DNA from 2 places in the Mesobacillus subterraneus genome. Region 1 is predicted to be linked to the other one. Evidence: riboswitches for the same ligand, from Rfam matches in the RefSeq annotation. Region 1 holds a riboswitch; the other holds the start of a gene.

What was found. A riboswitch is a leader RNA that binds a small molecule or an ion and turns the genes downstream of it on or off. The one in region 1 is predicted to bind FMN.
Region 2: linked by a shared signal. The riboswitch ahead of LC048_RS06215 (ECF transporter S component) and the one ahead of ribD (bifunctional diaminohydroxyphosphoribosylaminopyrimidine deaminase/5-amino-6-(5-phosphoribosylamino)uracil reductase RibD) in region 1 are both predicted to bind FMN.

Annotation. Positions count from the first base shown of each region.
Region 1 is NZ_CP129019.1:478,821-490,859, reverse strand. Features, by position in the region: gene LC048_RS02405 (S8 family peptidase) at 24-1,265, opposite strand; gene zupT (zinc transporter ZupT) at 1,502-2,311, opposite strand; gene LC048_RS02395 (peptidylprolyl isomerase) at 2,674-3,555, opposite strand; gene LC048_RS02390 (S1C family serine protease) at 3,565-4,767, opposite strand; gene ribH (6,7-dimethyl-8-ribityllumazine synthase) at 4,993-5,463, opposite strand; gene LC048_RS02380 (bifunctional 3,4-dihydroxy-2-butanone-4-phosphate synthase/GTP cyclohydrolase II) at 5,498-6,691, opposite strand; gene ribE (riboflavin synthase) at 6,703-7,359, opposite strand; gene ribD (bifunctional diaminohydroxyphosphoribosylaminopyrimidine deaminase/5-amino-6-(5-phosphoribosylamino)uracil reductase RibD) at 7,372-8,454, opposite strand; FMN riboswitch at 8,591-8,736, opposite strand; gene LC048_RS02365 (metal-sensitive transcriptional regulator) at 8,793-9,134, opposite strand; gene LC048_RS02360 (hypothetical protein) at 9,255-9,455, opposite strand; gene dacB (D-alanyl-D-alanine carboxypeptidase/D-alanyl-D-alanine endopeptidase) at 9,570-11,048, shown strand; gene LC048_RS02350 (NERD domain-containing protein) at 11,995-12,039, opposite strand, start outside.
Region 2 is NZ_CP129019.1:1,232,500-1,244,538, forward strand. Features, by position in the region: partial or broken gene LC048_RS06180 (ATP-binding protein) at 1-1,409, shown strand, start outside; gene sigX (RNA polymerase sigma factor SigX) at 2,000-2,551, shown strand; gene LC048_RS06190 (hypothetical protein) at 2,526-3,770, shown strand; gene LC048_RS06195 (M23 family metallopeptidase) at 3,989-4,363, shown strand; gene LC048_RS06200 (LysM peptidoglycan-binding domain-containing protein) at 4,329-4,961, shown strand; gene LC048_RS06205 (histidinol-phosphatase) at 5,029-5,841, shown strand; partial or broken gene serA (phosphoglycerate dehydrogenase) at 5,919-7,494, opposite strand; FMN riboswitch at 7,793-7,925, shown strand; gene LC048_RS06215 (ECF transporter S component) at 8,088-8,669, shown strand; gene LC048_RS06220 (ferredoxin) at 8,907-9,155, opposite strand; gene LC048_RS06225 (YpbB family protein) at 9,463-10,494, shown strand; gene LC048_RS06230 (RecQ family ATP-dependent DNA helicase) at 10,485-11,678, shown strand; gene LC048_RS24945 (RecQ family zinc-binding domain-containing protein) at 11,698-11,985, shown strand; gene LC048_RS06235 (CPBP family intramembrane glutamic endopeptidase) at 11,985-12,039, shown strand, end outside.

The sequences.
Region 1 (12,039 bases):
TTAAGTGGTTTTTCATTCAATATTTACTTCACTCGCGGGAATCCAAAGCCTGATGCATAGTCATCACCAGATGCTGCTCCTGATCCGCCAAGAATATCATTCGCTTTTGCGCGGTTCTGAAGTTCCGCACGAAGTTGCGTATGACTCATGTTTGGATTTTCAGCCCAAATCTTTGCAGCGAGTCCCGATACGTGCGGAGTCGCCATGGATGTTCCGCTGATTGTGTTATAGGTTCCATCGTACCATGTAGATTCGATCGCTCTTCCAGGTGCGGACAGTTCCACATCGAGCTCACCGATCACATAGTCACCGTCTGTCAGCGGATTGCCACGAGATGAGAAGTCTGCAACACGGTATGTACCGTTCTGCTGGACATCTTCTAAAGCCGCTACAGCCACTGCATTCGGAAGGGCACCCGGATAACCAATCGTATTGGCATTTGGTCCGCTGTTACCTGCCGCGGCGACAACTAGGACACCTTTTCCATATGCATAATTGACAGCATCAGCAATCATCGTGCTCTTGCTGCTGGATCCGAGTGACATGGAAATGACCACTTTTGAACCTGTACGTACTGCTTCATCCGCAGCATGCCTGATAGCTCCAGCAATATCATCCGAATAACCTGATCCTCTGTCATTCAATACTTTATAAGCCCAAAGGTCTGCATTCGGAGCCACTCCGTAAATGCCCAAACCTGTTCCGCCATGAGCCAGGACTGTTCCTGCAACATGAGTTCCATAGCCATTTTTATCCGAACATGAATTATTGACTAGAGGCGACTTACGCTGTGTAAAATCCTTACATTGTTCGTCGCTGCCAGCTAAGTCAGCATGATTTACGTTCACCCCGGTATCGAGTACGGCTACCTTTACTCCGTTACCTCCAGATGTTGCCTGAAGATTGCTATCATTATAGATTGCTTCCATTCCCCAAGGCGTTTGATCGGCTGGCGCAGACTGTGCTCCGGACCCCGGTTTTGCATTCAGCTGCACCTGGGAAACTGTTTCTATTTGTAGATTCTTATTTTTCAATAGTGCCTGGTATTGCTTCGCATTGACTTCTATTGTAAAACCTTTCGCACCAAAATCCCATCTTTTGCCGAACTGATCTTTTGCCTTAGCCTTTTCAGCTGCGGGACCCTGGACCAAAACCCGGTATGTATCCTGTGTCTCTGGTGCCTGGTCAAATGCCCCAGCCGTGAACATAGATAAACCCATTGTCATGCTTAATAGTGCGGCTCCTAATACTTTCTTCTTTTTCACCCAACCACTCCTCTGCATTTTTATGGTGTTGCCAGCTTACAGACTCTATTATATTTAAAATATTCAGAAAATATAAATATGCTAAACTGTTCATTTTTAAGTCTTTTGAATCAGGATGATTAGCACATTTACCAAATTTTCATATGCGTAAAGAACTGTTTTTGGATTTTCCCAATATCCGAAGAACCAAAAAGAGTGACCTTTTACAGGTCACTCTTTCATACAGGGTAGTAAACTTATATAAATAGCAGCAGACTGACGGCCATGACTGCCATTCCAGCAATTAAGCCGTAAATGGCTAGATGAGATTCATCATATTTTTTTGCAGCAGGTAACAATTCATCAAGTGAGATAAATACCATGATGCCAGCTACGGCCGCGAAAATGACACCAAACATTATGTCATTCAGGAATGGCATTAAGAAGAGGTACGCCACAAGAGCGCCGATCGGCTCGGCAAGACCCGACAGAAATGACAGTTTAAAGGCTTTCTTCTTATCGCCAGTGGCAAAATACACCGGGACAGAAACGGCAATTCCCTCAGGAATGTTGTGGATCGCAATCGCGATGGCTATCGCCACACCCAAAGCCGGGTCCTGGATGGCCGAAGTGAAGGTAGCGATTCCTTCCGGGAAGTTGTGAATCCCGATTGCCAGAGCTGTGAAGGTGCCCATCTTCAACAAGGCTGCATCGTGGGCAACATTAGACGGCGCGTTCATATCCTCGACCTTTTTTAGTTCATGAGGATTTCCCTGCTTGGGTATGAACTTATCGATCAAGGCAATTAACAGGATTCCAGCGAAAAAACCGCCTACTGTTGCCCAGTTGCCTAATTGTACACCCATTGCAGAAACCAGTGAATCCTTTGCTTTGACGAAAATCTCGATCATCGACACATAAATCATCACACCAGCAGAAAATCCAAGTGCGACCGAAAGGAATTTTGTATTCGTCCTTGATGTGAAAAAAGCTAAAATACTACCGATTCCGGTAGCTAGACCTGCAAATAAAGTTAAACCGAATGCAAATAGAATCTCCTGTGACATTTTTCATTCTCCTTTGACCATCATTATTTACCCTGCACCCTAGAATTTTCATAAAAAGTGAACAATAATCTTTAGTTTATGCCGCAACACGAAATTGTTACACTTGCTAAATTTTCAAGTCTAATATTTTCGCAAAGATGGACATGAACCAAAATGTTTCCTCAGGTAAACTTTCAGGGTGCAGAAATCCTTTTACTAAACACAATATATGCGTATGGATTAAAAAGTTTCCTTTGCTCAACATTTTAAAGCAAAGGAAACTTAGCCTGCAACTAAATTATTCTAAAAATTTATGATTTTTTCGATGGACTAACCTAAACACTAAAAAACCCCTGCAAAAAGCGCAGAGGTTTTACAACTTATTATAAATAGCTTTTAATATCGTATTCGGCTTTTTTCTCATCCAGCCAGTTTGGATATTGCGCCTGGATTTTCTGGTCAAATAACAGTTCTTTAATCTCTTCCTGGTGTTCATCAAATACTGCTTCCTTAGCAGCTTTTTTATCAACAAGCTTAATGATATGGAAGCCGAATTCTGTTTTGACCGGCTCACTGACCGCATTCACTTCCAAGGCAAATGCTGCATTCTCGAATTCCTCCGCCATTTCTTCTCTTCCAAAATAACCGAGATCCCCACCGTTATCTGCATTGCTAGCATCCGTTGAATAGGTCTTTGCAAGTTCTGCGAAATCTTTTCCATTATCAAGCTCTTCCTTGACCTTCTTGGCCGTTTCCTCATCTTCTACCAGTATATGGCTCGCCTTCACCTGTTCCTTCTGGTCAAAAGAATCTTTATTTTCCTCGAAATATGACTTCATTTCCTCTTCAGTCACGTCGATCGAAGGTCCGATTATTTTTTCCGCGAGCAGATATATTTCGATGTCCTTCCTGATTCTTTCCATGGATACCTGATTTTGTTCAAGCGCTGAAGCAAAAGCTTCTTCACCACCATATGATTCCTGTAGCTTCTTAAGCTCTTCATCTATCTCATTACCTGTCACCTTTACCTTTTCCTTTGAAGCTTCCATTTCGATCACTTTGTTCGTGATTAAGGAATCCAATATCTCAGCACCATACATTTCTGTTAATTTCGTGTTCAATTCATCCTTCGTGATTTTCTCTCCATCGATGCTCGCTGCAGTTTCTGTTTTGGCAAAAGCAGTCGCAAAGATTAAGAGCACTCCCAGAAAAATAGCGGTAAATATCATTAAGAGTTTATTATTTTTCATAAAAGCTATCATCATTTCCCTCCATTATTCTGGACTAGCAGCGGAAATTGCTACTTTTAAGGTTTGCTGTTTGCCGTCACGGTATATTTTCAATTCGACATTATCGCCCGTTTGAAGTTTCGTATACATGTATCTTCTTAGCTCGCTTGCATTCTCCACTTTTTCATCATTGATTCCAATGATGACGTCCTGCTTCTGAAGTCCAGCTGCAGCAGCCGCTGATTCAGGGTCCACATAGGTCACCATTGTTCCTGAATCAACACTGTCTGGCAGGTTTTCGAGGTACATATCTGGAATCTGCGCCAGATCGGCAAGGCTTACACCTAAATACGGACGTTCTACTTCCCCTTTTTCCATAAGCTGGTTGACGATTGGCAGAGCTTCATTGCTTGGTATTGCAAACCCCAGGCCTTCCACGCCATTTTGCGAGATTTTCAAGCTGTTGATCCCGATTACTTTTCCATCTGTATCGATTAACGCACCACCGCTGTTACCTGGATTGATAGCAGCGTCCGTTTGAATGACGTTCATTTCCCATTCCCCGGCAGAGGTTGGAACTGAAATTGAACGATCTATCGCACTGACGATTCCCTGAGTCACTGTCCGCGATAAATCGAGACCGAGCGGGTTGCCGATGGCAAGCACCTGATCACCAGCTCTTAATTCAGAAGAATCACCAAATTCAATGACATCCTCTGCTTTTGCTGCATCAATTTTAACAACCGCTAAATCTGTCAATGCGTCCGCACCGACAACTTCTGCATCAACTTTCTCTCCATTGTACAAGCTGACCTCAACCTTTGAAGCACCTTCAATGACATGGTTGTTCGTCACGATGAAAGCACTGTTTCCTTCCTTCTTAAAAATAACCCCGGAACCAGACCCACTCTCAACATTTCCCTGACTTTGGGAAAAAGGATTGCTTTGCGCCTGGATATTCGTGATACCGACAATGGATTTAGATGAAGTTTCAATGATATCAGCTATCGACCCAGAATCTTTTGTTGAAGTGGGTGTCGTAATGATATTAGAATCCGTTTCTGCGGCTGATTCAGTTTGAGGCTGGTGCTGACTCCCTGCGTTCACTTCTGTATAATTAACAGCTGCAAGTGTCATCGCCGAACCTACTACCCCAGCCATGACAGTCGACATGATGCTTTTTAATCTATATGATTTTTTGATTGGCTCCTGTTCTTCATAACGGGAACGCTGTTCAAATTCATTCATGTTTTTTCCTCCTCGCTTCTAACTTGTCTTCATCTTAACCAGAAATTATGAACAAATTATTAACAAACTGCGGCGAGGGTTTTAAAATTCGGGGAAGATTTTTGCGTTAAAAGGGGAATGTCTAAGTCCTCCTTTTCATAGAGGAAATCGAGGGGGCTATACGGAGGAGGATTGCCCACTCAAAAAATGACTGCAGGCTAATTTGCCTGCAGCTTCGTAAGAATATTACATTTCAATATTTTTCATCAGATTAGCCATTTCAATCGCGGACATTGCAGCGTCCCAGCCTTTGTTGCCGGCTTTTGTGCCAGCACGTTCGATTGCCTGTTCAATAGTATCGGTTGTCAGAACTCCGAAGATGACAGGGACCCCTGAATTCATCGCTGCGGCTGATACACCTTTTGCTGTTTCATTCGAGACATAATCGAAGTGTGGAGTGGAACCGCGAATGACTGTTCCTAATGTGATGACCGCGTCATATTTATTGCTTTTCGCCATTTTTTGCGCAACCAATGGGATTTCGAAGGCACCCGGTACCCATGCTACATCGACATTGCCTTCTTCGACACCATGTCTTTTCAATGCGTCCTGTGCGCCGCCCAGAAGTTTGCTTGTGATGAATTCATTGAAACGCCCTACTACGATTCCAACTTTAAGACCTGTTCCTACTAAATTACCTTCGAAAATTCTGTTCATGTTCTATTCCTCCAATTAGCCCGTTTAATTTGGATTAAAAATGTAGTAAATGTCCTAACTTGCTGTGCTTTGTTTTTAAATAATTTTCATTTTCTTCCCTTGTTGGCATCTGGATTGGCACTCGGTCGACCACTTCCAGGTCATATCCCTTAAGTCCTTTGATTTTCCTAGGATTATTGGTCAGCAATTTCATTTGCTTGATGCCAAGGTCTTTTAAAATCTGGGCGCCAATTCCGTATTCTCGCAGGTCTGCACTGAAGCCAAGCTTTTCATTGGCCTCTACGGTGTCATAGCCCTCTTCCTGAAGCTTATACGCGCGAAGCTTGTTCATCAGGCCGATGCCTCTTCCTTCCTGGCGCATGTACAGAAGGACACCGCGCCCTTCTTTGTTTATCTGGCTCAATGCTGCATGAAGCTGCGGGCCGCAATCACAACGGAAGGAGCCGAACACATCGCCAGTCAGGCATTCAGAGTGGACTCTTACAAGAACCGGTTCTTCCGGATCGATTTTTCCTTTTACAAGAGCAATATGTTCTTTGTCATCTACGATATTTGAATACCCAACTGCTTTAAAAATACCGAATTCAGTTGGAAGATCAATTTCAACTTCTCTTTTTATCAACTGGTCCTTGCGATTTCGATATTGAATGAGATCTTTTATCGTAATCATTTTCAAATCGAATTGGTCAGCAATTTTACGGAGTTCCGGAACTCGAGCCATTGTCCCATCTTCATTCATGATTTCACAGATGACTCCGGCAGGCTTCGCACCGCTCAATTTAGCCAGGTCCACAGCAGCCTCAGTATGGCCCGCTCTCCTTAATACTCCGCCCTTCTTTGCAACAAGCGGAAAGATGTGGCCTGGCCTTTTAAAATCAGCGGCCTTTGATTCTGGGTCCAGCATGCTTAATACAGTAGCCGAGCGTTCGAAAGCGGATATCCCGGTTGTTGAATATTTATGATCAATGCTGACGGTAAACGCTGTGCCGTGTGGATCTGTATTTCGGGAAACCATCGGCATTAAGTCCAGCTTCTGGGCTAATTCCTCTTCAATCGGTACGCAAATCAATCCCCGGCCATGTGTTGCCATAAAATTGATGACATCCGGTGTCGCCTTCTCTGCGAGGGCGATGAAGTCTCCTTCATTTTCCCGGTCTTCATCGTCACAAACGATGACCACATTCCCCTGCATAAGTTCGTATATAGCCTCTTCAATTGGATCAAACATTTACATCACCCTCACATAAACCCGTTATCCTCTAAGAACTGGGCTGTAATATTGTTGCCTCGTTTTATAGCTGCCGGAAACTGGTTACTCAAAAAGTGACCTACATACTTGCCGATCATGTCACATTCAATGTTGACAATATCACCTGTATCCTTGAAACCTAACACCGTATCTTGTAAAGTGAGCGGGATGAGCGATAGAGTCAAGCTGTCTTCTGATACTCCGAAAACAGTCAGGCTCGTCCCGTCAACAGCGACAGAGCCTTTCATGATGACATACTTCAGCAATTCGGGATCTACTTGAATTTCATAGTAAACGGCATTCTCTATTTGCTTTTTCCCTTTAATGGTTCCAACGCCATCCACATGGCCGGCGACAAAATGTCCGCCGAACCGGCCGCCCGCTGCCATCGCTCTCTCCAGGTTCAGCTTCGAACCTCTTTTGACAGCTTTTAAACTGGACGCTTTGACCGTTTCAGGCATGACATCAACTGTAAATCTGTTCTCTGTATAGGAGGTGACGGTCAGGCACACCCCGTTAACAGCGATGCTATCCCCAAGGCGGACATCTGTCAGGACTTTCCTTGCGTCAATCGTCAGGACAAATGACTCCCTTCCATGCTGGATATTCGCGACAGTCCCAATTTCTTCAATAATCCCCGTAAACATAATAACCTCCTTCTATAACGGCTCGGCAATGATCCGGATATCCTGGTCAATTTGTTTTACCTCTTTAATTTCTAAATGAACTGTATCCTCAAGCCGGGCAATGCCTTCGCCTCCGTAAGCAGTGGGAGCACGCTTCCCGCCGAGCAGCTTTGGAGCGATATATGTGATAACTTGCTGAAAGGCTTTCTCCTTTAAAAAGCTGCCATGGACCTCGGCTCCGCCTTCTACGTAGACAGAAGTAATGCCCCAGTCTCCAAGTTTTTTCAGCATGTCAGGAATTCCAACTTTTTCAGTTTCCAGCTTGATAATCTCAATGCCAAGCTCAGTAAATTGCTTTATCCCTTCAGGCTCTGCCCGTGCTCCGGTCACGATAATGGTTCGTGCAGCCCTGTCATTTATGATTCTTGAATCCAGAGGGGTGCGAAGTGTGCTGTCCAGAACGACCCTCACCGGATTTTTCCCGCCAGCTTCAAGCCTTGTCGTCAGGCTAGGATTGTCGTTGATGACGGTGTTGACGCCAACCAGTATCGCGTCATGTGTATGTCGAAACTGATGGACATCCTTCCTTGCCTCTTCTCCTGTAATCCACTGGCTCTCTCCTGTCACAGTAGCGATTTTCCCATCAAGGGTGGTGGCTGACTTCAAGGTAACATAGGGCAAACCTGTGCTTATGTAATGAAAAAATACTTTGTTCAGCGCTTTTGCTTCTTCCTCCATTAACCCAACTTGGACATCTAAGCCTGCTGCAAGCATCTTTTTCACTCCTTCTCCGCCAACAAGCGGATTCGGATCGACCATGGCGACAAACACTTTCTTGATTCCAGATTCTATCACCAGATTCGAGCATGGCGGCGTCTTTCCGAAATGACTGCACGGCTCTAAGCTCACGTACAATGTGGCGCCTTCAGCATTCTCACCAGCCATGGAGATCGCGTGTACTTCAGCGTGCGGCTCACCCGCCTTCAAATGGGCACCCATTCCAATAATCTGACCTTCTTTTACAAGGACAGCACCAACCTGGGGGTTCGGTGATGTCTGGCCTTCGGTCGCACTGGCGAGATTGATGGCCAATGCCATATAATCCCGGTCGTTCATCTTGGTCCCTCCTTTCAATAGGGTAATTTCACAACAAAAAGACCCCGAAACAAAATGGCTTCGGGGTCCTAAAAAAGGCAATGTCAAACTAGAGGGTTAAAAAAGGGCATACTGATCCCGATCTTTTAATCCTCGTTTTTTCCTTCTCCCATCCAGACTTTAACTGTCGGCCCTGGGAGTTTCACCAGATCCACCGTTTAACAAATGTTAACCGGGTCACGGACTAAGAAGCATCGCTTCATCACCGCCGGTTGGGAATTTCACCCGACCCCGAAGGAATATATTAAGTTAGTGACATTATACAGAACATTATGTTAAATGAAAAACAAAAAAGCTTTTTATTTTTTCATCAACTTCTCAATCGTAGTCAAAAGTTCATCAACTACCTCATTGTCGCCTTCCTGAATTCGTTCGACGATGCAAGATTTCATATGGCCTTCGAGGAGGAGTTTGGCTACGCTGTTCAAAGCAGCCTGCGTCGCTGAAATTTGTGTGATTACATCGTCACAGTACGTATCTCTCTCAATCAGGCCTTTAATGCCGCGAATCTGTCCTTCTATCCGGTTCAATCTCGTCACGAGATTCTTTTTCGTTTTTTCAGAGTGATGGCTTTTCCTTTCTGATGAGCAACAGCTGTCACCACATTCAGTTGGGTTCACTTCGGGCTCTAATATGTCCATCTAAAAACCCCCCTTTATCTTTTAAGCTTATTTTATCATACCCCCTGATAGTACCTATCATAAAACCTATTTATTCTTAAAAAACAAAAATACACCCCATGAATCAGGGTGTAGTACATTCTAGATTTGACTATTCTCTCTCCTAGTTTGCGAGAGTAACAGAAGCTCTCTTGAAATTCCAGCAGTAAAGAGGCTGCCTGCCAGAAGCGCCAGTGTTCCGTACAGAGGGTCTGACACCTTTGAAAAAATCAGATGGGCATAGAAGTAAAATCCTGCTCCGATGGCTAGAATGAGTAAGGTATTCCAAAAGTATCGGTACATTTTTTTCCCTCCTGAACCTTATATTAATTAAAACTTTATCATAGACTCTACTAGTTGGTTATTGGGAAATTTCCTGTCGAATTCAGTTGAGATGTGAAAGGGATGAACCAAAAGATGAAACAAAAAACTACAGCAATCACCATATTCTCATTAGTTATCATGTTAGCCATCATTCCGTTTTTTCATACTGAAGAACCGCCAGCCAGTGCCGTGGAGCCTGGCGGGGACCTAGCGGAAAAAATCAGCAACATTTTAACAAGCGAACCAGTTCTTGATGGGGCTTTGGCTGGTATCAGCATCAGGTCTGCGGAAGATGGAGTGCTTTTGTACGAGCATATTGGGGATACAAGGCTGCAGCCAGCCTCCGTGCTGAAATTGTTCACAGCAGCAGCCGCGCTTTCCGTTTTAGGAGATGAATACCGTTTTACAACTGAAGTTTGGTCGGATGGAAAAATCGACGGCGGTACGCTTGCAGGTGACCTTTTTCTAAAAGGAATGGGCGATCCAACCCTGCTTCCGGCAGACTTCGATGAAATGGCAAAAAAACTGAAGAGTAAAGGAATCAAGAAAATTACCGGCGCTATAGTAACTGATGACAGATGGTATGATAATGTCCGTTATTCAGAGGACCTAACCTGGAATGATGAGCATCAATATTTCGGAGCCCAGGTTTCCGCTCTGACTGCTTCACCAAATCAGGATTTTGATGCCGGCACTGTCATTGTCAATATTTTACCAGGCAAAATAGGAAAAGCAGCAAACATTTCACTAGAGCCCGAAACCGATTATGTAAATATTATCAATGAAACAAAAACAGTAGATTCTGAGGGAGAACATGACCTAATAATCGAACGTGAGCATGGGTCGAACAGCATTTTGGTGAGCGGAACGATTCCGGTCAACGCTCATAACGCAAGAGAATGGGTTGCCGTCTGGGAGCCTTCCTTGTTTGCAGGAAGTCTTTTTAAAAAGTCTCTAGAAGAACATGGGATAAAAGTAGTTGGGAAAATTAAAACGGGAGCTGCCACCGGCACAATGACCAATTTAATTTCTCATAAATCAATGCCTCTTGCTGATTTGATGATTCCATTCATGAAGCTAAGCAATAATGGGCACGCCGAAGTACTAGTAAAGGAAATGGGAAAGGTCATTCATGGGAAGGGAAGCTGGGATGACGGCCTTGAAGTCATGGGTGCAGAGCTTGGCAGCATTGGGATTGATACGAACCGTCTTGTGTTGCGGGACGGATCCGGAATCTCGCATGCCAATCTCGTACCAGCAAACGAAATCACAAAACTGCTGTTTCTTGCCCAAAGCGAGAAATGGTTTCCTGCTTTCAAGCGTTCACTTCCCGTTGCAGGTGAAAAGGACAGGATGATAGGCGGGACATTGCGAAACAGGCTGAAAGAAGAGGACCTGAAGCATCGTTTATCCGCTAAAACAGGGACACTGACCGGCGTGAGTACGCTAGCCGGATATGTAAAAACAAGCAGCGGAGAAAACCTTATTTTTTCCGTTTTGTTGAATAACCTCCTTGATGATCGAGAAGGCAGGAAGGTGGAGGATAGAATTGTTAGGATACTTGCGAGATAAATACCCTTATAAAAATTACGATGCTCTTATGGAGTTGGATTGGACTTCAAAAGAATCTGATTTGGGTTGAACGGTACCCTTATGTTGTTGAATTGGGCTTCATAAGGATACGATTTGGATTGAACCATACCCTTATGTTGCTGGATTGGACTTCATAAGGATACGATTTCGATTGAACCATACCCTTATGTTACTGAATTGAGCTTCATAAGGATACGATTGGGGTTGAACCATACCCTTATGTTGCTGGATTGGACTTCATAAGGATACGATTTCGATTGAACCATACCCTTATGTTACTGAATTGGACTTCATAAGGATACGATTTCGACTGAACGGTACCCTTATGTTGCTGGATTGGACTTCATAAGGATACGATTTGGGTTGAACCATACCCTTATGTTGCTGGATTGGGCTTCATAAGGATACGATTGGGGTTGAACCATACCCTTATGTTGCTGGATTGGACTTCATAAGGATACGATTTCGATTGAACCATACCCTTATGTTGCTGGATTGGACTTCATAAGGATACGATTTCGATTGAACCATACCCTTATGTTGCTGGATTGGACTTCATAAGGATACGATTTGGGTTGAACGGTACCCTTATATTGCTGAATTGGGCTTCATAAGGATACGATTTGGGTTGAACCATACCCTTATGTTGCTGGATTGGACTTCATAAGGATACGATTTCGATTGAACCATACCCTTATGTTACTGAATTGAGCTTCATAAGGATACGATTTCGACTGAACCATACCCTTATGTTGCTGGATTGGACTTCATAAGGATACGATTTCGATTGAACCATACCCTTATGTTGCTGGATTGGACTTCATAAGGATACGATTTCGATTGAACCATACCCTTATGTTACTGAATTGGACTTCATAAGGATACGATTTCGATTGAACGGTACCCTATTAGTCATGATCCTTTATTATTCATTTTTAGTTATATAGTGAGTAGAACGGCCAGACCCAAT
Region 2 (12,039 bases), 750 kb from region 1:
TCACGCCCTTGCCAGGGATATCAAACGAAGTTGATGATACTCAATATTTAATGATCGGCGTTCCGCTGGACCAGTTTGAGCAAGAGAACGGTGCAGTTTTCATTTATCAGTCCCTTGAAGTGATGGAAGAGACAACCCGGCTGACAACCAAGTTCATCTTGCTTGCTGCAGGAGTCGCTATCGTCCTTACCACCATATTTGCCTTTTTCCTGTCCACCAGAATTACTGCACCTTTGCGGAAAATGAGGGAGGCAGCCTTTGAAGTAGCCAGAGGAAAGTTCGACACAAAGGTACCAATCCTTACTCATGATGAAATTGGGGAATTAGCAACCGCCTTCAATCAGATGGGCAGGCAGCTAAAATTCAATATGAATGCATTGAGTCAGGAAAAAGAACAGCTGACAAGCATCCTTAGCAGCATGGCAGATGGAGTCATCACATTCAATCGGGATGGTACAATCCTGATTACGAATCCGCCTGCTGAAGTATTCCTGAGGTATTGGTATTATGAACAGGGTCTTGCTTCCGAGAACACAGATGCCGTCCCTTCTGAGGTGATGGAGTTATTCCAACTCGCAGTAAATACGGAGAAAGAACAGGTTGGTGAGATTACTGCCCAGGGAAGAACCTGGGTGATCATCGTCAGCCCGCTTTATAATAAAAGATTCATCCGTGGTGCTGTTGCTGTAGTCCGGGATATGACAGAGGAACGAAAGCTTGACAAGATGAGAGAAGATTTCATCGCGAATGTTTCACACGAATTAAGGACGCCAATTTCGATGATGCAAGGATACAGTGAAGCGATTGTCGATGACATCGCTCAAACGGATGAAGAAAAGAAGGAAATGGCTAAGGTCATATATGATGAATCCCTGCGGATGGGCCGCCTTGTTAATGAACTTCTTGACCTGGCACGCATGGAAGCAGGTCATATCCTTCTGAACGTTGAATCTGTCGAAATTAATCCCTATGTAAATCGAATTATCCGTAAATTCCATGGCTTGGCGAAGGAAAAGGGAATTGAGTTATCTGTCCAGGTTAATGCAGAGGAAGAGGATTTCCGTTTTGATCCAGACCGCATCGAACAGGTCCTAACTAACCTGATCGATAATGCAATCAGGCATGTACCGGATTCGGCATCCGTTGTGGTCAGCGGAAGAACCGATGAAAAAGGCTTATATTTCGAAGTAAGCGACCAGGGACCTGGTATCCCTGAAGAAGACTTGCCATTCTTGTTCGAGAGGTTTTATAAAGGCGATAAATCCAGGACTCGCGGTGTATCTGGCACCGGCCTTGGACTAGCGATTGCCAAGAATATTATCGACGCACATCGAGGCAATATTTCTGTAAAAAGCAAACTCGGACAAGGTACGACATTTTCCTTTTTCATCCCTCGAAATATTGAATAACTTGCCGACTATTCTTGATTCACGAGGAACAATGAATATTAACTTCAAGTCCATGCCGTTTTGGGGTGGACTTGTTTGTGTTTCTAAAGGAAAGACAAGATGAATCCGTGGTAGTAAACTCTAAGAAAAGTCTGCCTCCCTTTCTATTGGACAAACAAAGACGGGAATGGGTGTAAAATGTCCGTAAGACCTCTTCTATTGGACAAACTCCAAGGGGATCAAGAGGAAAGTGTCCGTTAAAACCCTTCTATCGGACAAACTCCAAAGGGAACAAGGGAAAAGTGTCCGTTAGAGCCCTTCTATCGGACAAACTCCAAGAGGAACGAGGGGAAGGTGTCCGTTAGAACCCTTCTATCGGACAAACTCGAGGGGAAACAAAGAGAGAGGGTCCATTAGAGCGTTGATAGAGGATATCATTTAAAGCAAAACCCATCGTTAGGTTTAGGGAATTTTTTTTAATTAAAGGATCTGTATTAAATATTTTGTCCCCGAAAAATCCTTTCTTTTCCATTCTAAAAATAATATAGTTAATATGAAACTTTTATTAATACTTTACGACTAATCTAATGAATACGGAGGCGAATAGAGCTATGAACTCCGTTTTTGATGAATTGTATCAAAAATATCATCATGACGTTTTTCAATTTTTATTTTATATGGTTAAAAGCAGGGAGCTTGCTGAAGACCTTGTACAGGAAGTATACATTCGTGTTTTGAAGGCATACGACCGGTTTGAGGGAAAGAGCAGTGAAAAGACATGGCTGTTCTCGATTGCCAAAAATGTCGCCATTGATCATTTCCGCAAACAGAAGGGCTGGAAGCAGCGATTGCTTGAGTCCTTTGATATGTCTGCACGGCAGGTTAGGGACGATCAGCCTCTTCCTGAAGAGATGGCACTTCAAAGTGAAGAGATTCAAGTGATATACAAATGCCTTGACCAATGCACGGTTGACCAGCGAATGGTCATCATCATGCGCTATATACATGAATTAACTATCAGCGAAACAGCAGAAGCTTTATCATGGACGGAAAGTAAGGTAAAGACGACTCAGCACCGTGCTCTGAAGACATTGAAAAAGCTGATGGAAGAAATGATTGAAAAGGAAGGGATGACTAGTGAAAAAGTCACAGCTAAGCGATAAGCAGCTAGAAGACATCCTCGGCCAAATGCCTAAGGTTAAAGATCATCGCGACTCTCGTGACATTTATCAGAATATCGCCCATCGTGTTGAAAAAAGGAAAAAAATGCCGACATGGGTCATTCCGGGTGCGGCACTGGCAGCTGTACTATTCCTCGCGTTCATCCTTTCACCGGGATTGATGGGTGTGAACCACTCCGCCGATAAGAGCATGGAAAGCAATTCTGCTTCTGATGCCAAATCGTCCATGGAGATGGATACAGCTGTCAGGGATGATACAGCAAATGAAAGTGCTAGCCAGGAGGAGAGCACTCTCATGATGGATGCAGCCGATGGTGATGTTGAGAAAAAGAGCAAAGAGTTCTCAGCAATGGATAAGGCAAATTCATATGACGGCCTGATTTCTTTATATCCAGAAGAGGTAGACATTGAGACTTCAGAAACCTTCACTTATGCAATTCCTGATGACCAGGCTATGGCGATCGTTCCGGTTACCGTCACAACACCGAAAGAAGAAGGCAAGTCCCTGATAGAGAGTTATACCGAAACGATGCCCAAGCTAAAGGAGAAGGAATGGGGATTGACCGATTATTATCCTATGGATGCAACCTGGAACTTTGATGAAGCCACGAAGACTTTGACCATGGATGTGAAACAAGATCACCCTTATCGTGATGGAAGTGCAGCGAATATCATGTTTGTCGAATCGATGACGCAAAATTTCTCTGGAGCAGGTATAGATAAAATGGTTCTCACAACAGAGGGCAAACCAGGGATCGAATTAAGCAACTATGGCCAAATGAAAGAACTCCCACTCAACACAGAATCAAAAAATAGAAGGGGATACTTATTTTTGACAGTGGAAGGTATGCCAAATCCGTACCTAGTGCCGACAAAAGAACAGCATGAAACAATAGGAGCTGCCTTCGCGCAGATGTGGAAAGGTGATGAAATAGGATACCTCTCAGCATCACTTCCGGAAGATTTCAGCTTGGCACAAACCAATACAACTGCAGATGGTATATTAGAGATTACCTTAGATAAAAATACAACCCTGGACGATAGTTTCCTGCCAAATCTTGAGGCAGTCTTAATGACAGCGAGGGAGTTTGATTACTCTGGAGTCAGGTTCACAAATGCGAACATCGACCAGCTTGGACCTTTTAATCTGAACGTAGTTCTTCCCCTGCCACTCGCTCCAAACAAAAAAAATATTGATTAATAAAGAAAGGCTACTAGGTCTTTCTTTTTTTTGTGGATTTGATATAACTGAAATCCCTATTGTAAAACAAATTTTCCTTCTTTTGCATAAAAAAGCAGTTTACCACCAATTATAACGAATGTGCTTTTTTAGCTGCTGCTTTTCCTGCCTGAACAGTTCTAATATCGTACAGGCTGTCATAGGGATGGAAAGGGAGTAAAAAGTTAAGGAGGAAAAAAATGCAGGATTACATAAAGCGTTTACTCATAGCCGGGATCATGGCACTCTGTATCAGCTTGTTATTTCTTGGCGGAAAGCACTCACAGGCAGAAATGCTCAATATAAAGGAATTGACTTCAGATTGGGTTTGGCCAGCTGAAGGGGTCATTACGGATTTATATGGAACACGTCATGGCCACCACAAGGGAATTGACATTGCCGGTGAATTCAAAACACCTATACATAGTGTTGATAAAGGAGTAGTAACAAAGTCTTATTATTCAGGCTCTTATGGACATGTTGTGTTCATCAAGCATGATAACAACCTTGAAACTGTATATGCTCATTTGAACAAAAGAAATGTCAAAAAAAGGGCAGGCCGTTCAGCAAGGTGATATTATCGGCCTGATGGGAAATACAGGGGATTCTTCTGGAGTTCATCTCCATTTTGAAATCCATGAAGAAAAATGGACATATGATAAGGGAAATGCCGTAGATCCCGTGCTGGCTTTGGGAGAAGCAACTGTAGGACAACCTATAGTAGCGATGGAGCAAAAAAGTAATCAAGTGACGCTGGAAACAATCGCGAAGCTGCGTCTGACAGATGATACCACCAATGGAAGTCAAGGCGAGAACCTAATTGGTGAAGGTGTAGAAATTAATGGACAGAATCCAGTGGCTAGTGTACCTCAATCAGTTGAAAGACAGCTAAAGCATACTGTACAGAGAGGAGACACGCTATGGTCAATAGCGGATCACTATAATACTTCGGTAGAAGCGATTAAGCAAACAAATAATATAAATAATAGCATTATCACTCAAGGTGATATATTGATAATTGAGAAGTCAGCTGGAAAGAGTTATGTCGTTTCTTCAGGAGATACACTCCATTCGATCGCAAGAAAGACAAATACATCTGTGGGAAAATTAAAAGCATTGAACAATCTGACATCTGACACGATACAGCCTCAGCAAATATTAATTACCCGATAATCTATCCTTGTACCGGTTATAATCTGAAAGTATAATAGGTAAAACGGTCACAAAGGGGATGGGGACTATGCTGACGGATTACCACAACCATTTGGAAAGAGGCACATTGACGCTGGACTATTTAAAGCAGTTTACTGATACGGCGGCTCAAAAAGGAATCCAGCATTTCGGGATTTCTGAGCATGCATATCACTTTTATCAGACTGCGAATATTTTACGCAACAGCTGGGTGGATGAACGCAGATTTTATGATATGGCAGATTATGTCCATCTTTTTGAGAAAGCCTGGAGAAACGAAATTGACGTTAAAATGTCCATCGAGATGGACTATACCCCTGGAAAGCATAAGGAGATGGAACAGTTTATCAAAAGCTATAACTTCGATTATGTAATCGGATCAATTCATTGGATTGATGATTTTGGGATAGACCTTGCAGAGTTTCGCGAAGAATGGGACAAAAGAGATGTTTATGAAGTTTACAGAAGTTATTTTGATCAGGTGGTAACGCTGGCTCAATCCAATCTTTTTGATATCATTGGTCATATTGATCTGGTAAAAATTTTTAAGTATGTGCCTGAAGATGAAAACTTCCTCATGGAACAGTATGACCGTGCGACCTCAGCATTGGCACAGTCCAAGACATGTGTGGAAATTAGCACAGCCGGACTGCGGAAGCCTACTCAGACTTTGTATCCAGACAAAAAATTATTGCAGATGTGCTTTGATAAGAAAATACCAATCGTCTTGTCATCTGATGCCCATGTACCTGAGCATGTCGGTGCTGATTTCGATCAGGCTCTTGAGCTAGCTCGGGAAGTTGGCTATGAGGAAATCGTGACCTTTTCCAAAGGTGAGCGAAAATCCTATCCTTTGGGATAACGCAGCTAATTTTCTTATGATGCAGAACGCCCCCAAAAAAACACAGGCCTCGCTAATTGGAGGCCTGTTCGCGGTGTTTATAGAACGATACTATTGATTGTGACAATGTCCTGAAGCGACTCAAGCTTGCCGATCATTTCTGTTGAAAGGGGCTTATCAAACGACAGGACCATGATTGCTTCGCCGCCTGCTTCTTTTCTGCCTACCTGCATGGTCGCAATGTTCACGCCATGATCACCAAGGACTTTTCCTACATGCCCGATAACACCTGGGCGGTCCATATGCTGGATATACAAAAGGTTTCCTGATGGATGAAAATCGATGTTAAAGCCATCGAGGCTGACAATCCTTGGTCCGTAATGGTCAATGTAAGTTCCTCTCACCGTAAAAGATTCACCATCCCCACTTGCGGTTACTGTTATCGTATTTGCGTAACCATAGGAGTTTCCGGTCACTTTTTCACCAACCATGATGCCGCGTTCTTTGGCAATGTGGATAGCATTTACTTCATTTACTTTCATATCAATGCGGTTTTCAAAAAATCCTGCAAGCAAGGCCTTTGTTAAAAAAGAGGTTTCGAGTTCTGCCGCAGTGCCTGAATAAGTAGCTGTAAGCTCGCTGATTCCTTTGTTATGGCATTCTGAAACGATTTTTCCCATTTCTTTTGCTAGCTGGTGATAAGGTTGGATTTTTTGGTAAATTTCTTTGGACATGGCCGGAAGATTAATTGAATTGGCAACAGGGTTATTTTCAAAAAATGTTCTGATTTCACTTGCGACCTGAGTGGCAACATTCAACTGCGCTTCTTTTGTAGAGGCTCCTAGGTGTGGGGTGGCAATAACTGAATCAAACTTAAGTAAAGGGTGATTCTCTGGGGGGTTCAACTTCAAATACATCCAGTGCAGCACCAGCAATATGACCGTTCTCAATATAATGGGCGAGAGCCATCTCGTCAATTATGCCTCCTCTTGCACAATTCAGGAGATAGACCCCTTTTTTGGTTTGGCTCAAAGTCTTTTCGTTAAGAAGGCCTTTCGTTTCCTTCGTTAAAGGCGTGTGGACCGATATGATATCTGTTTCGGCGAGAACCTCATCGAACGTCGATAATTGAACGCCTAAAACGGCTGCACGCTCCTTTGTCAGGAACGGGTCGTATACCTTTACTGACATCCCAAAAGCCTTGGCTCTTTTTGCAAGCTCAGAACCAATCCTTCCTAAACCAATTATTCCTAATATTTTTCCGTAAAGTTCATTCCCAATGAATTTATTTCTCTTCCATTCTCCTTTTTTTACAGTAGAGTGTGCCTGCGGAATGTTTCTCATTAAAGCTGACATCATCGCAAAAGTATGTTCTGCGGTAGAAATCGTATTCCCATCTGGAGCATTCACGATGATAATTCCTCTTTTTGTCGCCTCGGCGATATCAATATTATCTACACCGACACCTGCACGGCCGACGATTTTTAGTGAGGGCATTCGATCGAGCAGTTCCTGGGTGACTTTTGTTGCGCTCCTGACGAGAAGGGCGTCAATCTTTTGTAAATCGATTGTTCCTGAGTCTACACTTCCGATATGTACCTGGATTCCCTTGTGTTCTAAAAGGGGCCTTAATCCTTCTTCTTTAATAGAATCTGCAGCTAGAACGTGAAACATCTTTTACCCACTCCTTTTATTGAAAACAAAGTGTTAATTTTCTGATTATTTTACAAAACGAATATTCTTTTGTCAAACTGCGAGATTGTTCATAAATACTATGCAAGCGCTGTCAAAATTATCGGATTTATTCTAAATATATTCTGTTAATCCGAATTTATCAGGAGTTTTTTAGCATTTGTGTGGGTCATTCCATGCCATGTCTCATTTTACATGGGACAGTCAAAAAATCGTCACAAGCAGACATCTTCACAAATGATCTTTTTTTCAGTATAATGAACTTGTTAAATTAAATATGGTCTATCTTCGGGGCAGGGTGAAATTCCCGATCGGCGGTAATGAGATTGATTCTCTAAGCCCGCGAGCCTGTATGGGCAGGATTTGGTGCGATTCCAAAGCCGACAGTATAGTCTGGATGGGAGAAGATGGAGGTTCTGCAGACGTTCAAAAAATGCAGGTTTTGAACGTTTATTAAGCATGCCTTTCACAAAACTCCCTCAAGCTCACATCTTGAGGGTTTTATTTGTTAATGGTATGTGATTGCTGAACCTTTCTTCTTTATGTGAGATGGATCTCTATAAGGAGAGAGGAAAATGAAAAAATTTAGTGTCAAAGCCATGGTATCAATTGGTATGCTGAGCAGTATCTCTTATGTATTGATGCTGCTGAACTTTCCGCTGCCACCGTTTCCAAAATTTTTAATGGTCGATTTCAGTGATCTTCCTGCATTGATTGCTGCGTTGATTTTTGGACCGGTAGCAGGTATTTTAGTAGAATTCTTGAAGAATACGCTTGATTATTTCATGACTGGCAGTGATACTGGTGTTCCAGTAGGCCATGCTGCCAACTTTGTTGCAGGAGTTTTATTTATTCTGCCAACTTACTATATTTATCAACGGATGAAATCCAATAGGGGAATGACGTTTGCCTTAGTAGCTGGGACAGCAAGTATGGCAATCCTGATGAGTGTCCTTAACTACTACGTTTTCCTTCCTGCCTACACATTGTTCTTAAACATGCCAGCAATGTCTGGACCGGAAGCGCGTGCGATGATTGTTGCCGGGATTCTGCCGTTCAATTTCGTCAAAGGTATACTGATGTCTGTCATATTCATGCTGATTTTCACAAGGATGAAAACATGGATCGAGAGACAGCAGACATTTAAAAGTGCATAAACTCATGTGAGTCTTAAAAAAGCAACGGCCTGCACCGTTGCTTTTAAATTTTTAGGAAGCTAAAGATTCTGTTCAAATGTGGTGATGCATGACAGCTGTTCAAATGTGGTGATGCATGACAGATAAAACGTTAAAATCGGCTTTAGGATTTTTACCGCAATCTTTACTAAAAGCAAATATATCGAAAATTTTTAACATAAAAAAATTCCCGCTTATAAGCGGGAATTATGTATTTCTTTATTCGAACTTAGTAGCATCTCCATTAAATGGCTCTTCTGCAACTTTGATTGAGTCAGTTGGGCAGCCTTCGAATGCATCCATCATGTCGTCAAGTAATACATCAGGAATTTCAACAATCCCTTCATTTTCATCAAGTGTTACGAATGCGATGCCTTCATCATCGTAATCGTAGATATCTGGAGCAGCAGCACCGCAAGCTCCGCATGCAATACAAGTTTCTTTGTCAACAATTGTGTACTTAGCCATGATATAATTCCTCCCAAGTGTTTAACAATAATATGCTGTTTTCACAAAGTAGTGAAAACGTATTCCTCATATCTATTGTAAAACTGTATCGCCAACATTTCAATAAAAAAAGCATTGAGAATGCTTATCACACAAGGCATTGAATGGTTTTTTCATTGAAAATAAAACATTTCACTAGATATTTTCATGTTAAAATAATGGTATATTATTTTTCTGCTATAGTGGGGGCTGAATATTATCGTGCCCATTGCTTAATATTTCATTCAAAGGTGATGTTATGGGGATAACGTATTTGGAGACAGTTGTTTTGTCAATATTGAAACGCATCAATGGCGAAAGAACCATCTATTCGTTATTTCATCTTTTACAGGGAAAGCGTTCCTCTCAGACAATTCAGGACGCTCATTTATATAAAATCACCGCATATTTTCATACATATCCCTCAGTTACAAGAGAAGGGCTCGAAAAAATGATTAGCCGGTTACTGCATCGAGGGCTGGTGGAGGAGATAGCAGATTCAAAGGTAATTTTAACAGGAAAGGGCGAAGCAGTCCTGGATCAACAATTATCTGAATACAAACTTCCTGATTATCTTAATGGTTGGAAATACCACCAGGTGACGGGTACCTTTTGGGAAAGGTTGACGCTTCTCATCCAGGTTAGTTCGAATTTAATTAACCATGAACGCTCCTTTATACCAGTCAGGAACAAGCGAGATACTCTTACCTGGGTAAAACAATACATTAAGCAACAGAATGAAGATCGATATAAGCTGGCAGAAAGGCTGTATGTTGAACTTATCTCTGCACTGGATAATCCAAATGTGAAACCTGAACTGGTTGTTTTAAGATTGACAGGTTACAGGAAAATTGGATTGACGACTTTGCAGGCTGCTGAATGGATCGGGCTGGAACCGGCTCACTATCACTTCGAATTCCTCAACTGCTTGCATGCTATGTTTGATAAGGTCCTGGAGAATTCAAATGCTTACCCATTACTAAATGGGTTGATCAAGAAGCCAGAGCGTAACGTTCCTTTGACGATTTCGACAGATAAGACATATAAGTTAATGCTAAAGGGTTATGCCCTGGAAGAGATAGCGGCTGTCCGTAACTTAAAACAAAGCACAATCGAAGATCATGTCGTGGAAATTGCTCTTTCTATCAAGGGATTCAATATAGATGACTATGTTCCTCTTGATAAAAGGGAAAGCATTCTTCAAACGGCACAGCGAAATTCTGCCAAAAAGTTAAAGCAAATAAAGGAACATGTGGCTGATGCTTCTTATTTTGAAATCAGGCTAGTTCTGGCCAAATATGGTGATGTGGAATGGAGTTAAGAAGATTTTTAAAAAAGTATTTTAAGTTCGAGGATTTCCGTCCAGGGCAGGAAGAAACGGTTGAATCCGTTTTAAAAGGAAGACATACGATCTCTATGTTGCCAACCGGAACAGGAAAATCGCTCTGCTATCAACTTCCCGGCTATATAGTTGACGGGCCAGTCTTGATTGTTTCACCGCTGCTCTCTCTAATGCAGGATCAGGTGGAGCAAATGATGGCAATGGGGGAAAAGAGGGTTATTGCCTTGAATTCCTTTTTGTCACCTCAGCAAAAAGCCAAGACCCTGGAAGAACTCGAAAGGTTTCAGTTTATTTTTATATCTCCAGAAATGCTGGGGATTGAATCTGTGTTGAATCGGATCAGGAAATTGGCTGTATCCCTGTTTGTAGTCGATGAGGCACACTGTATCTCTCAGTGGGGATACGATTTTAGTCCCGACTACCTAAAGCTTGGTGAATTCAGAGAGAAGCTTGGACAGCCATGGACGCTTGCGTTAACAGCTACAGCCTCAGAGGAAGTTCGAAAGGATATTGCTGATAAGCTTCATTTAGGAGATTGGAATGAGGTTGTCTATTCTGTAGACCGCCCTGCTATTTCACTAGCTTTGGAGTTTGCATCTACCTTTCAGGATAAGCTGGACCGGACAGTTGAGCTGGTGAAATATTTAAAGGGTCCTGGGATCATCTATTTTTCCAGCAAGAAAGTCGCTGAGCAAACGGCAGTTCATATGAGAGAAAAAGGGATCAAGAAAGCAATGGCCTATCATGGGGGACTGGATTCTGAAAGCCGCGTCCTCATACAGCAGCAATTCATCAATGGTCAACTTGACGTTGTATGTGCTACCAGCGCTTTTGGGATGGGAATTAATAAAGAAAATGTCCGATATGTGATCCATTTCCACATGCCTATGCAAATAGAATCCTACCTTCAGGAAATAGGAAGAGCAGCAAGAGATGACCACGATTCTATAGCCATCCTTATTTATTCGCCGGGAGATGAACAACTGGCCTATCAGCTAGCTGAAGGTGAGCTCCCTGACCAATATCAGATTGAAAGACTGTTTGTGTTTTTAATCGATAACCGTTTCCTTTATAAAGATCTTGCCTGGCCGCGCCGAAGAGCTGTCAATGATAGGAGGCTTCACCGAAATTCAATGGAGGATTGTCGAAGATTATCTGTCTAATATTGAAGAGCTAGATTATATGATGGATAAACAGAGCCTCCTCCGCTTGATCGAAAACCGCTTGGAGGTAAAAAACACAAAAATTAAGAAGATGCTGGGTTGGATTAATACAAAGGAATGTAAGAGGAAAGTGATTTTGGAAATGTTCGGTGAAGAAGTCCAGGAACGACCACAGAATTGCTGCATCAGTTGTGGAATAGAACTGGATTATTTTAAAGAAACTGACCCATCCAGTGAACAATCGCTCGCTGCGATGGACTGGAAGCAGGAATTGGCTTCAATCCTATTGATGAGAGAGCGGATATAATGAAAGATGAATATAGGGATACAGTGGCAGGACTTACAGAAAAAGAACTGCTTT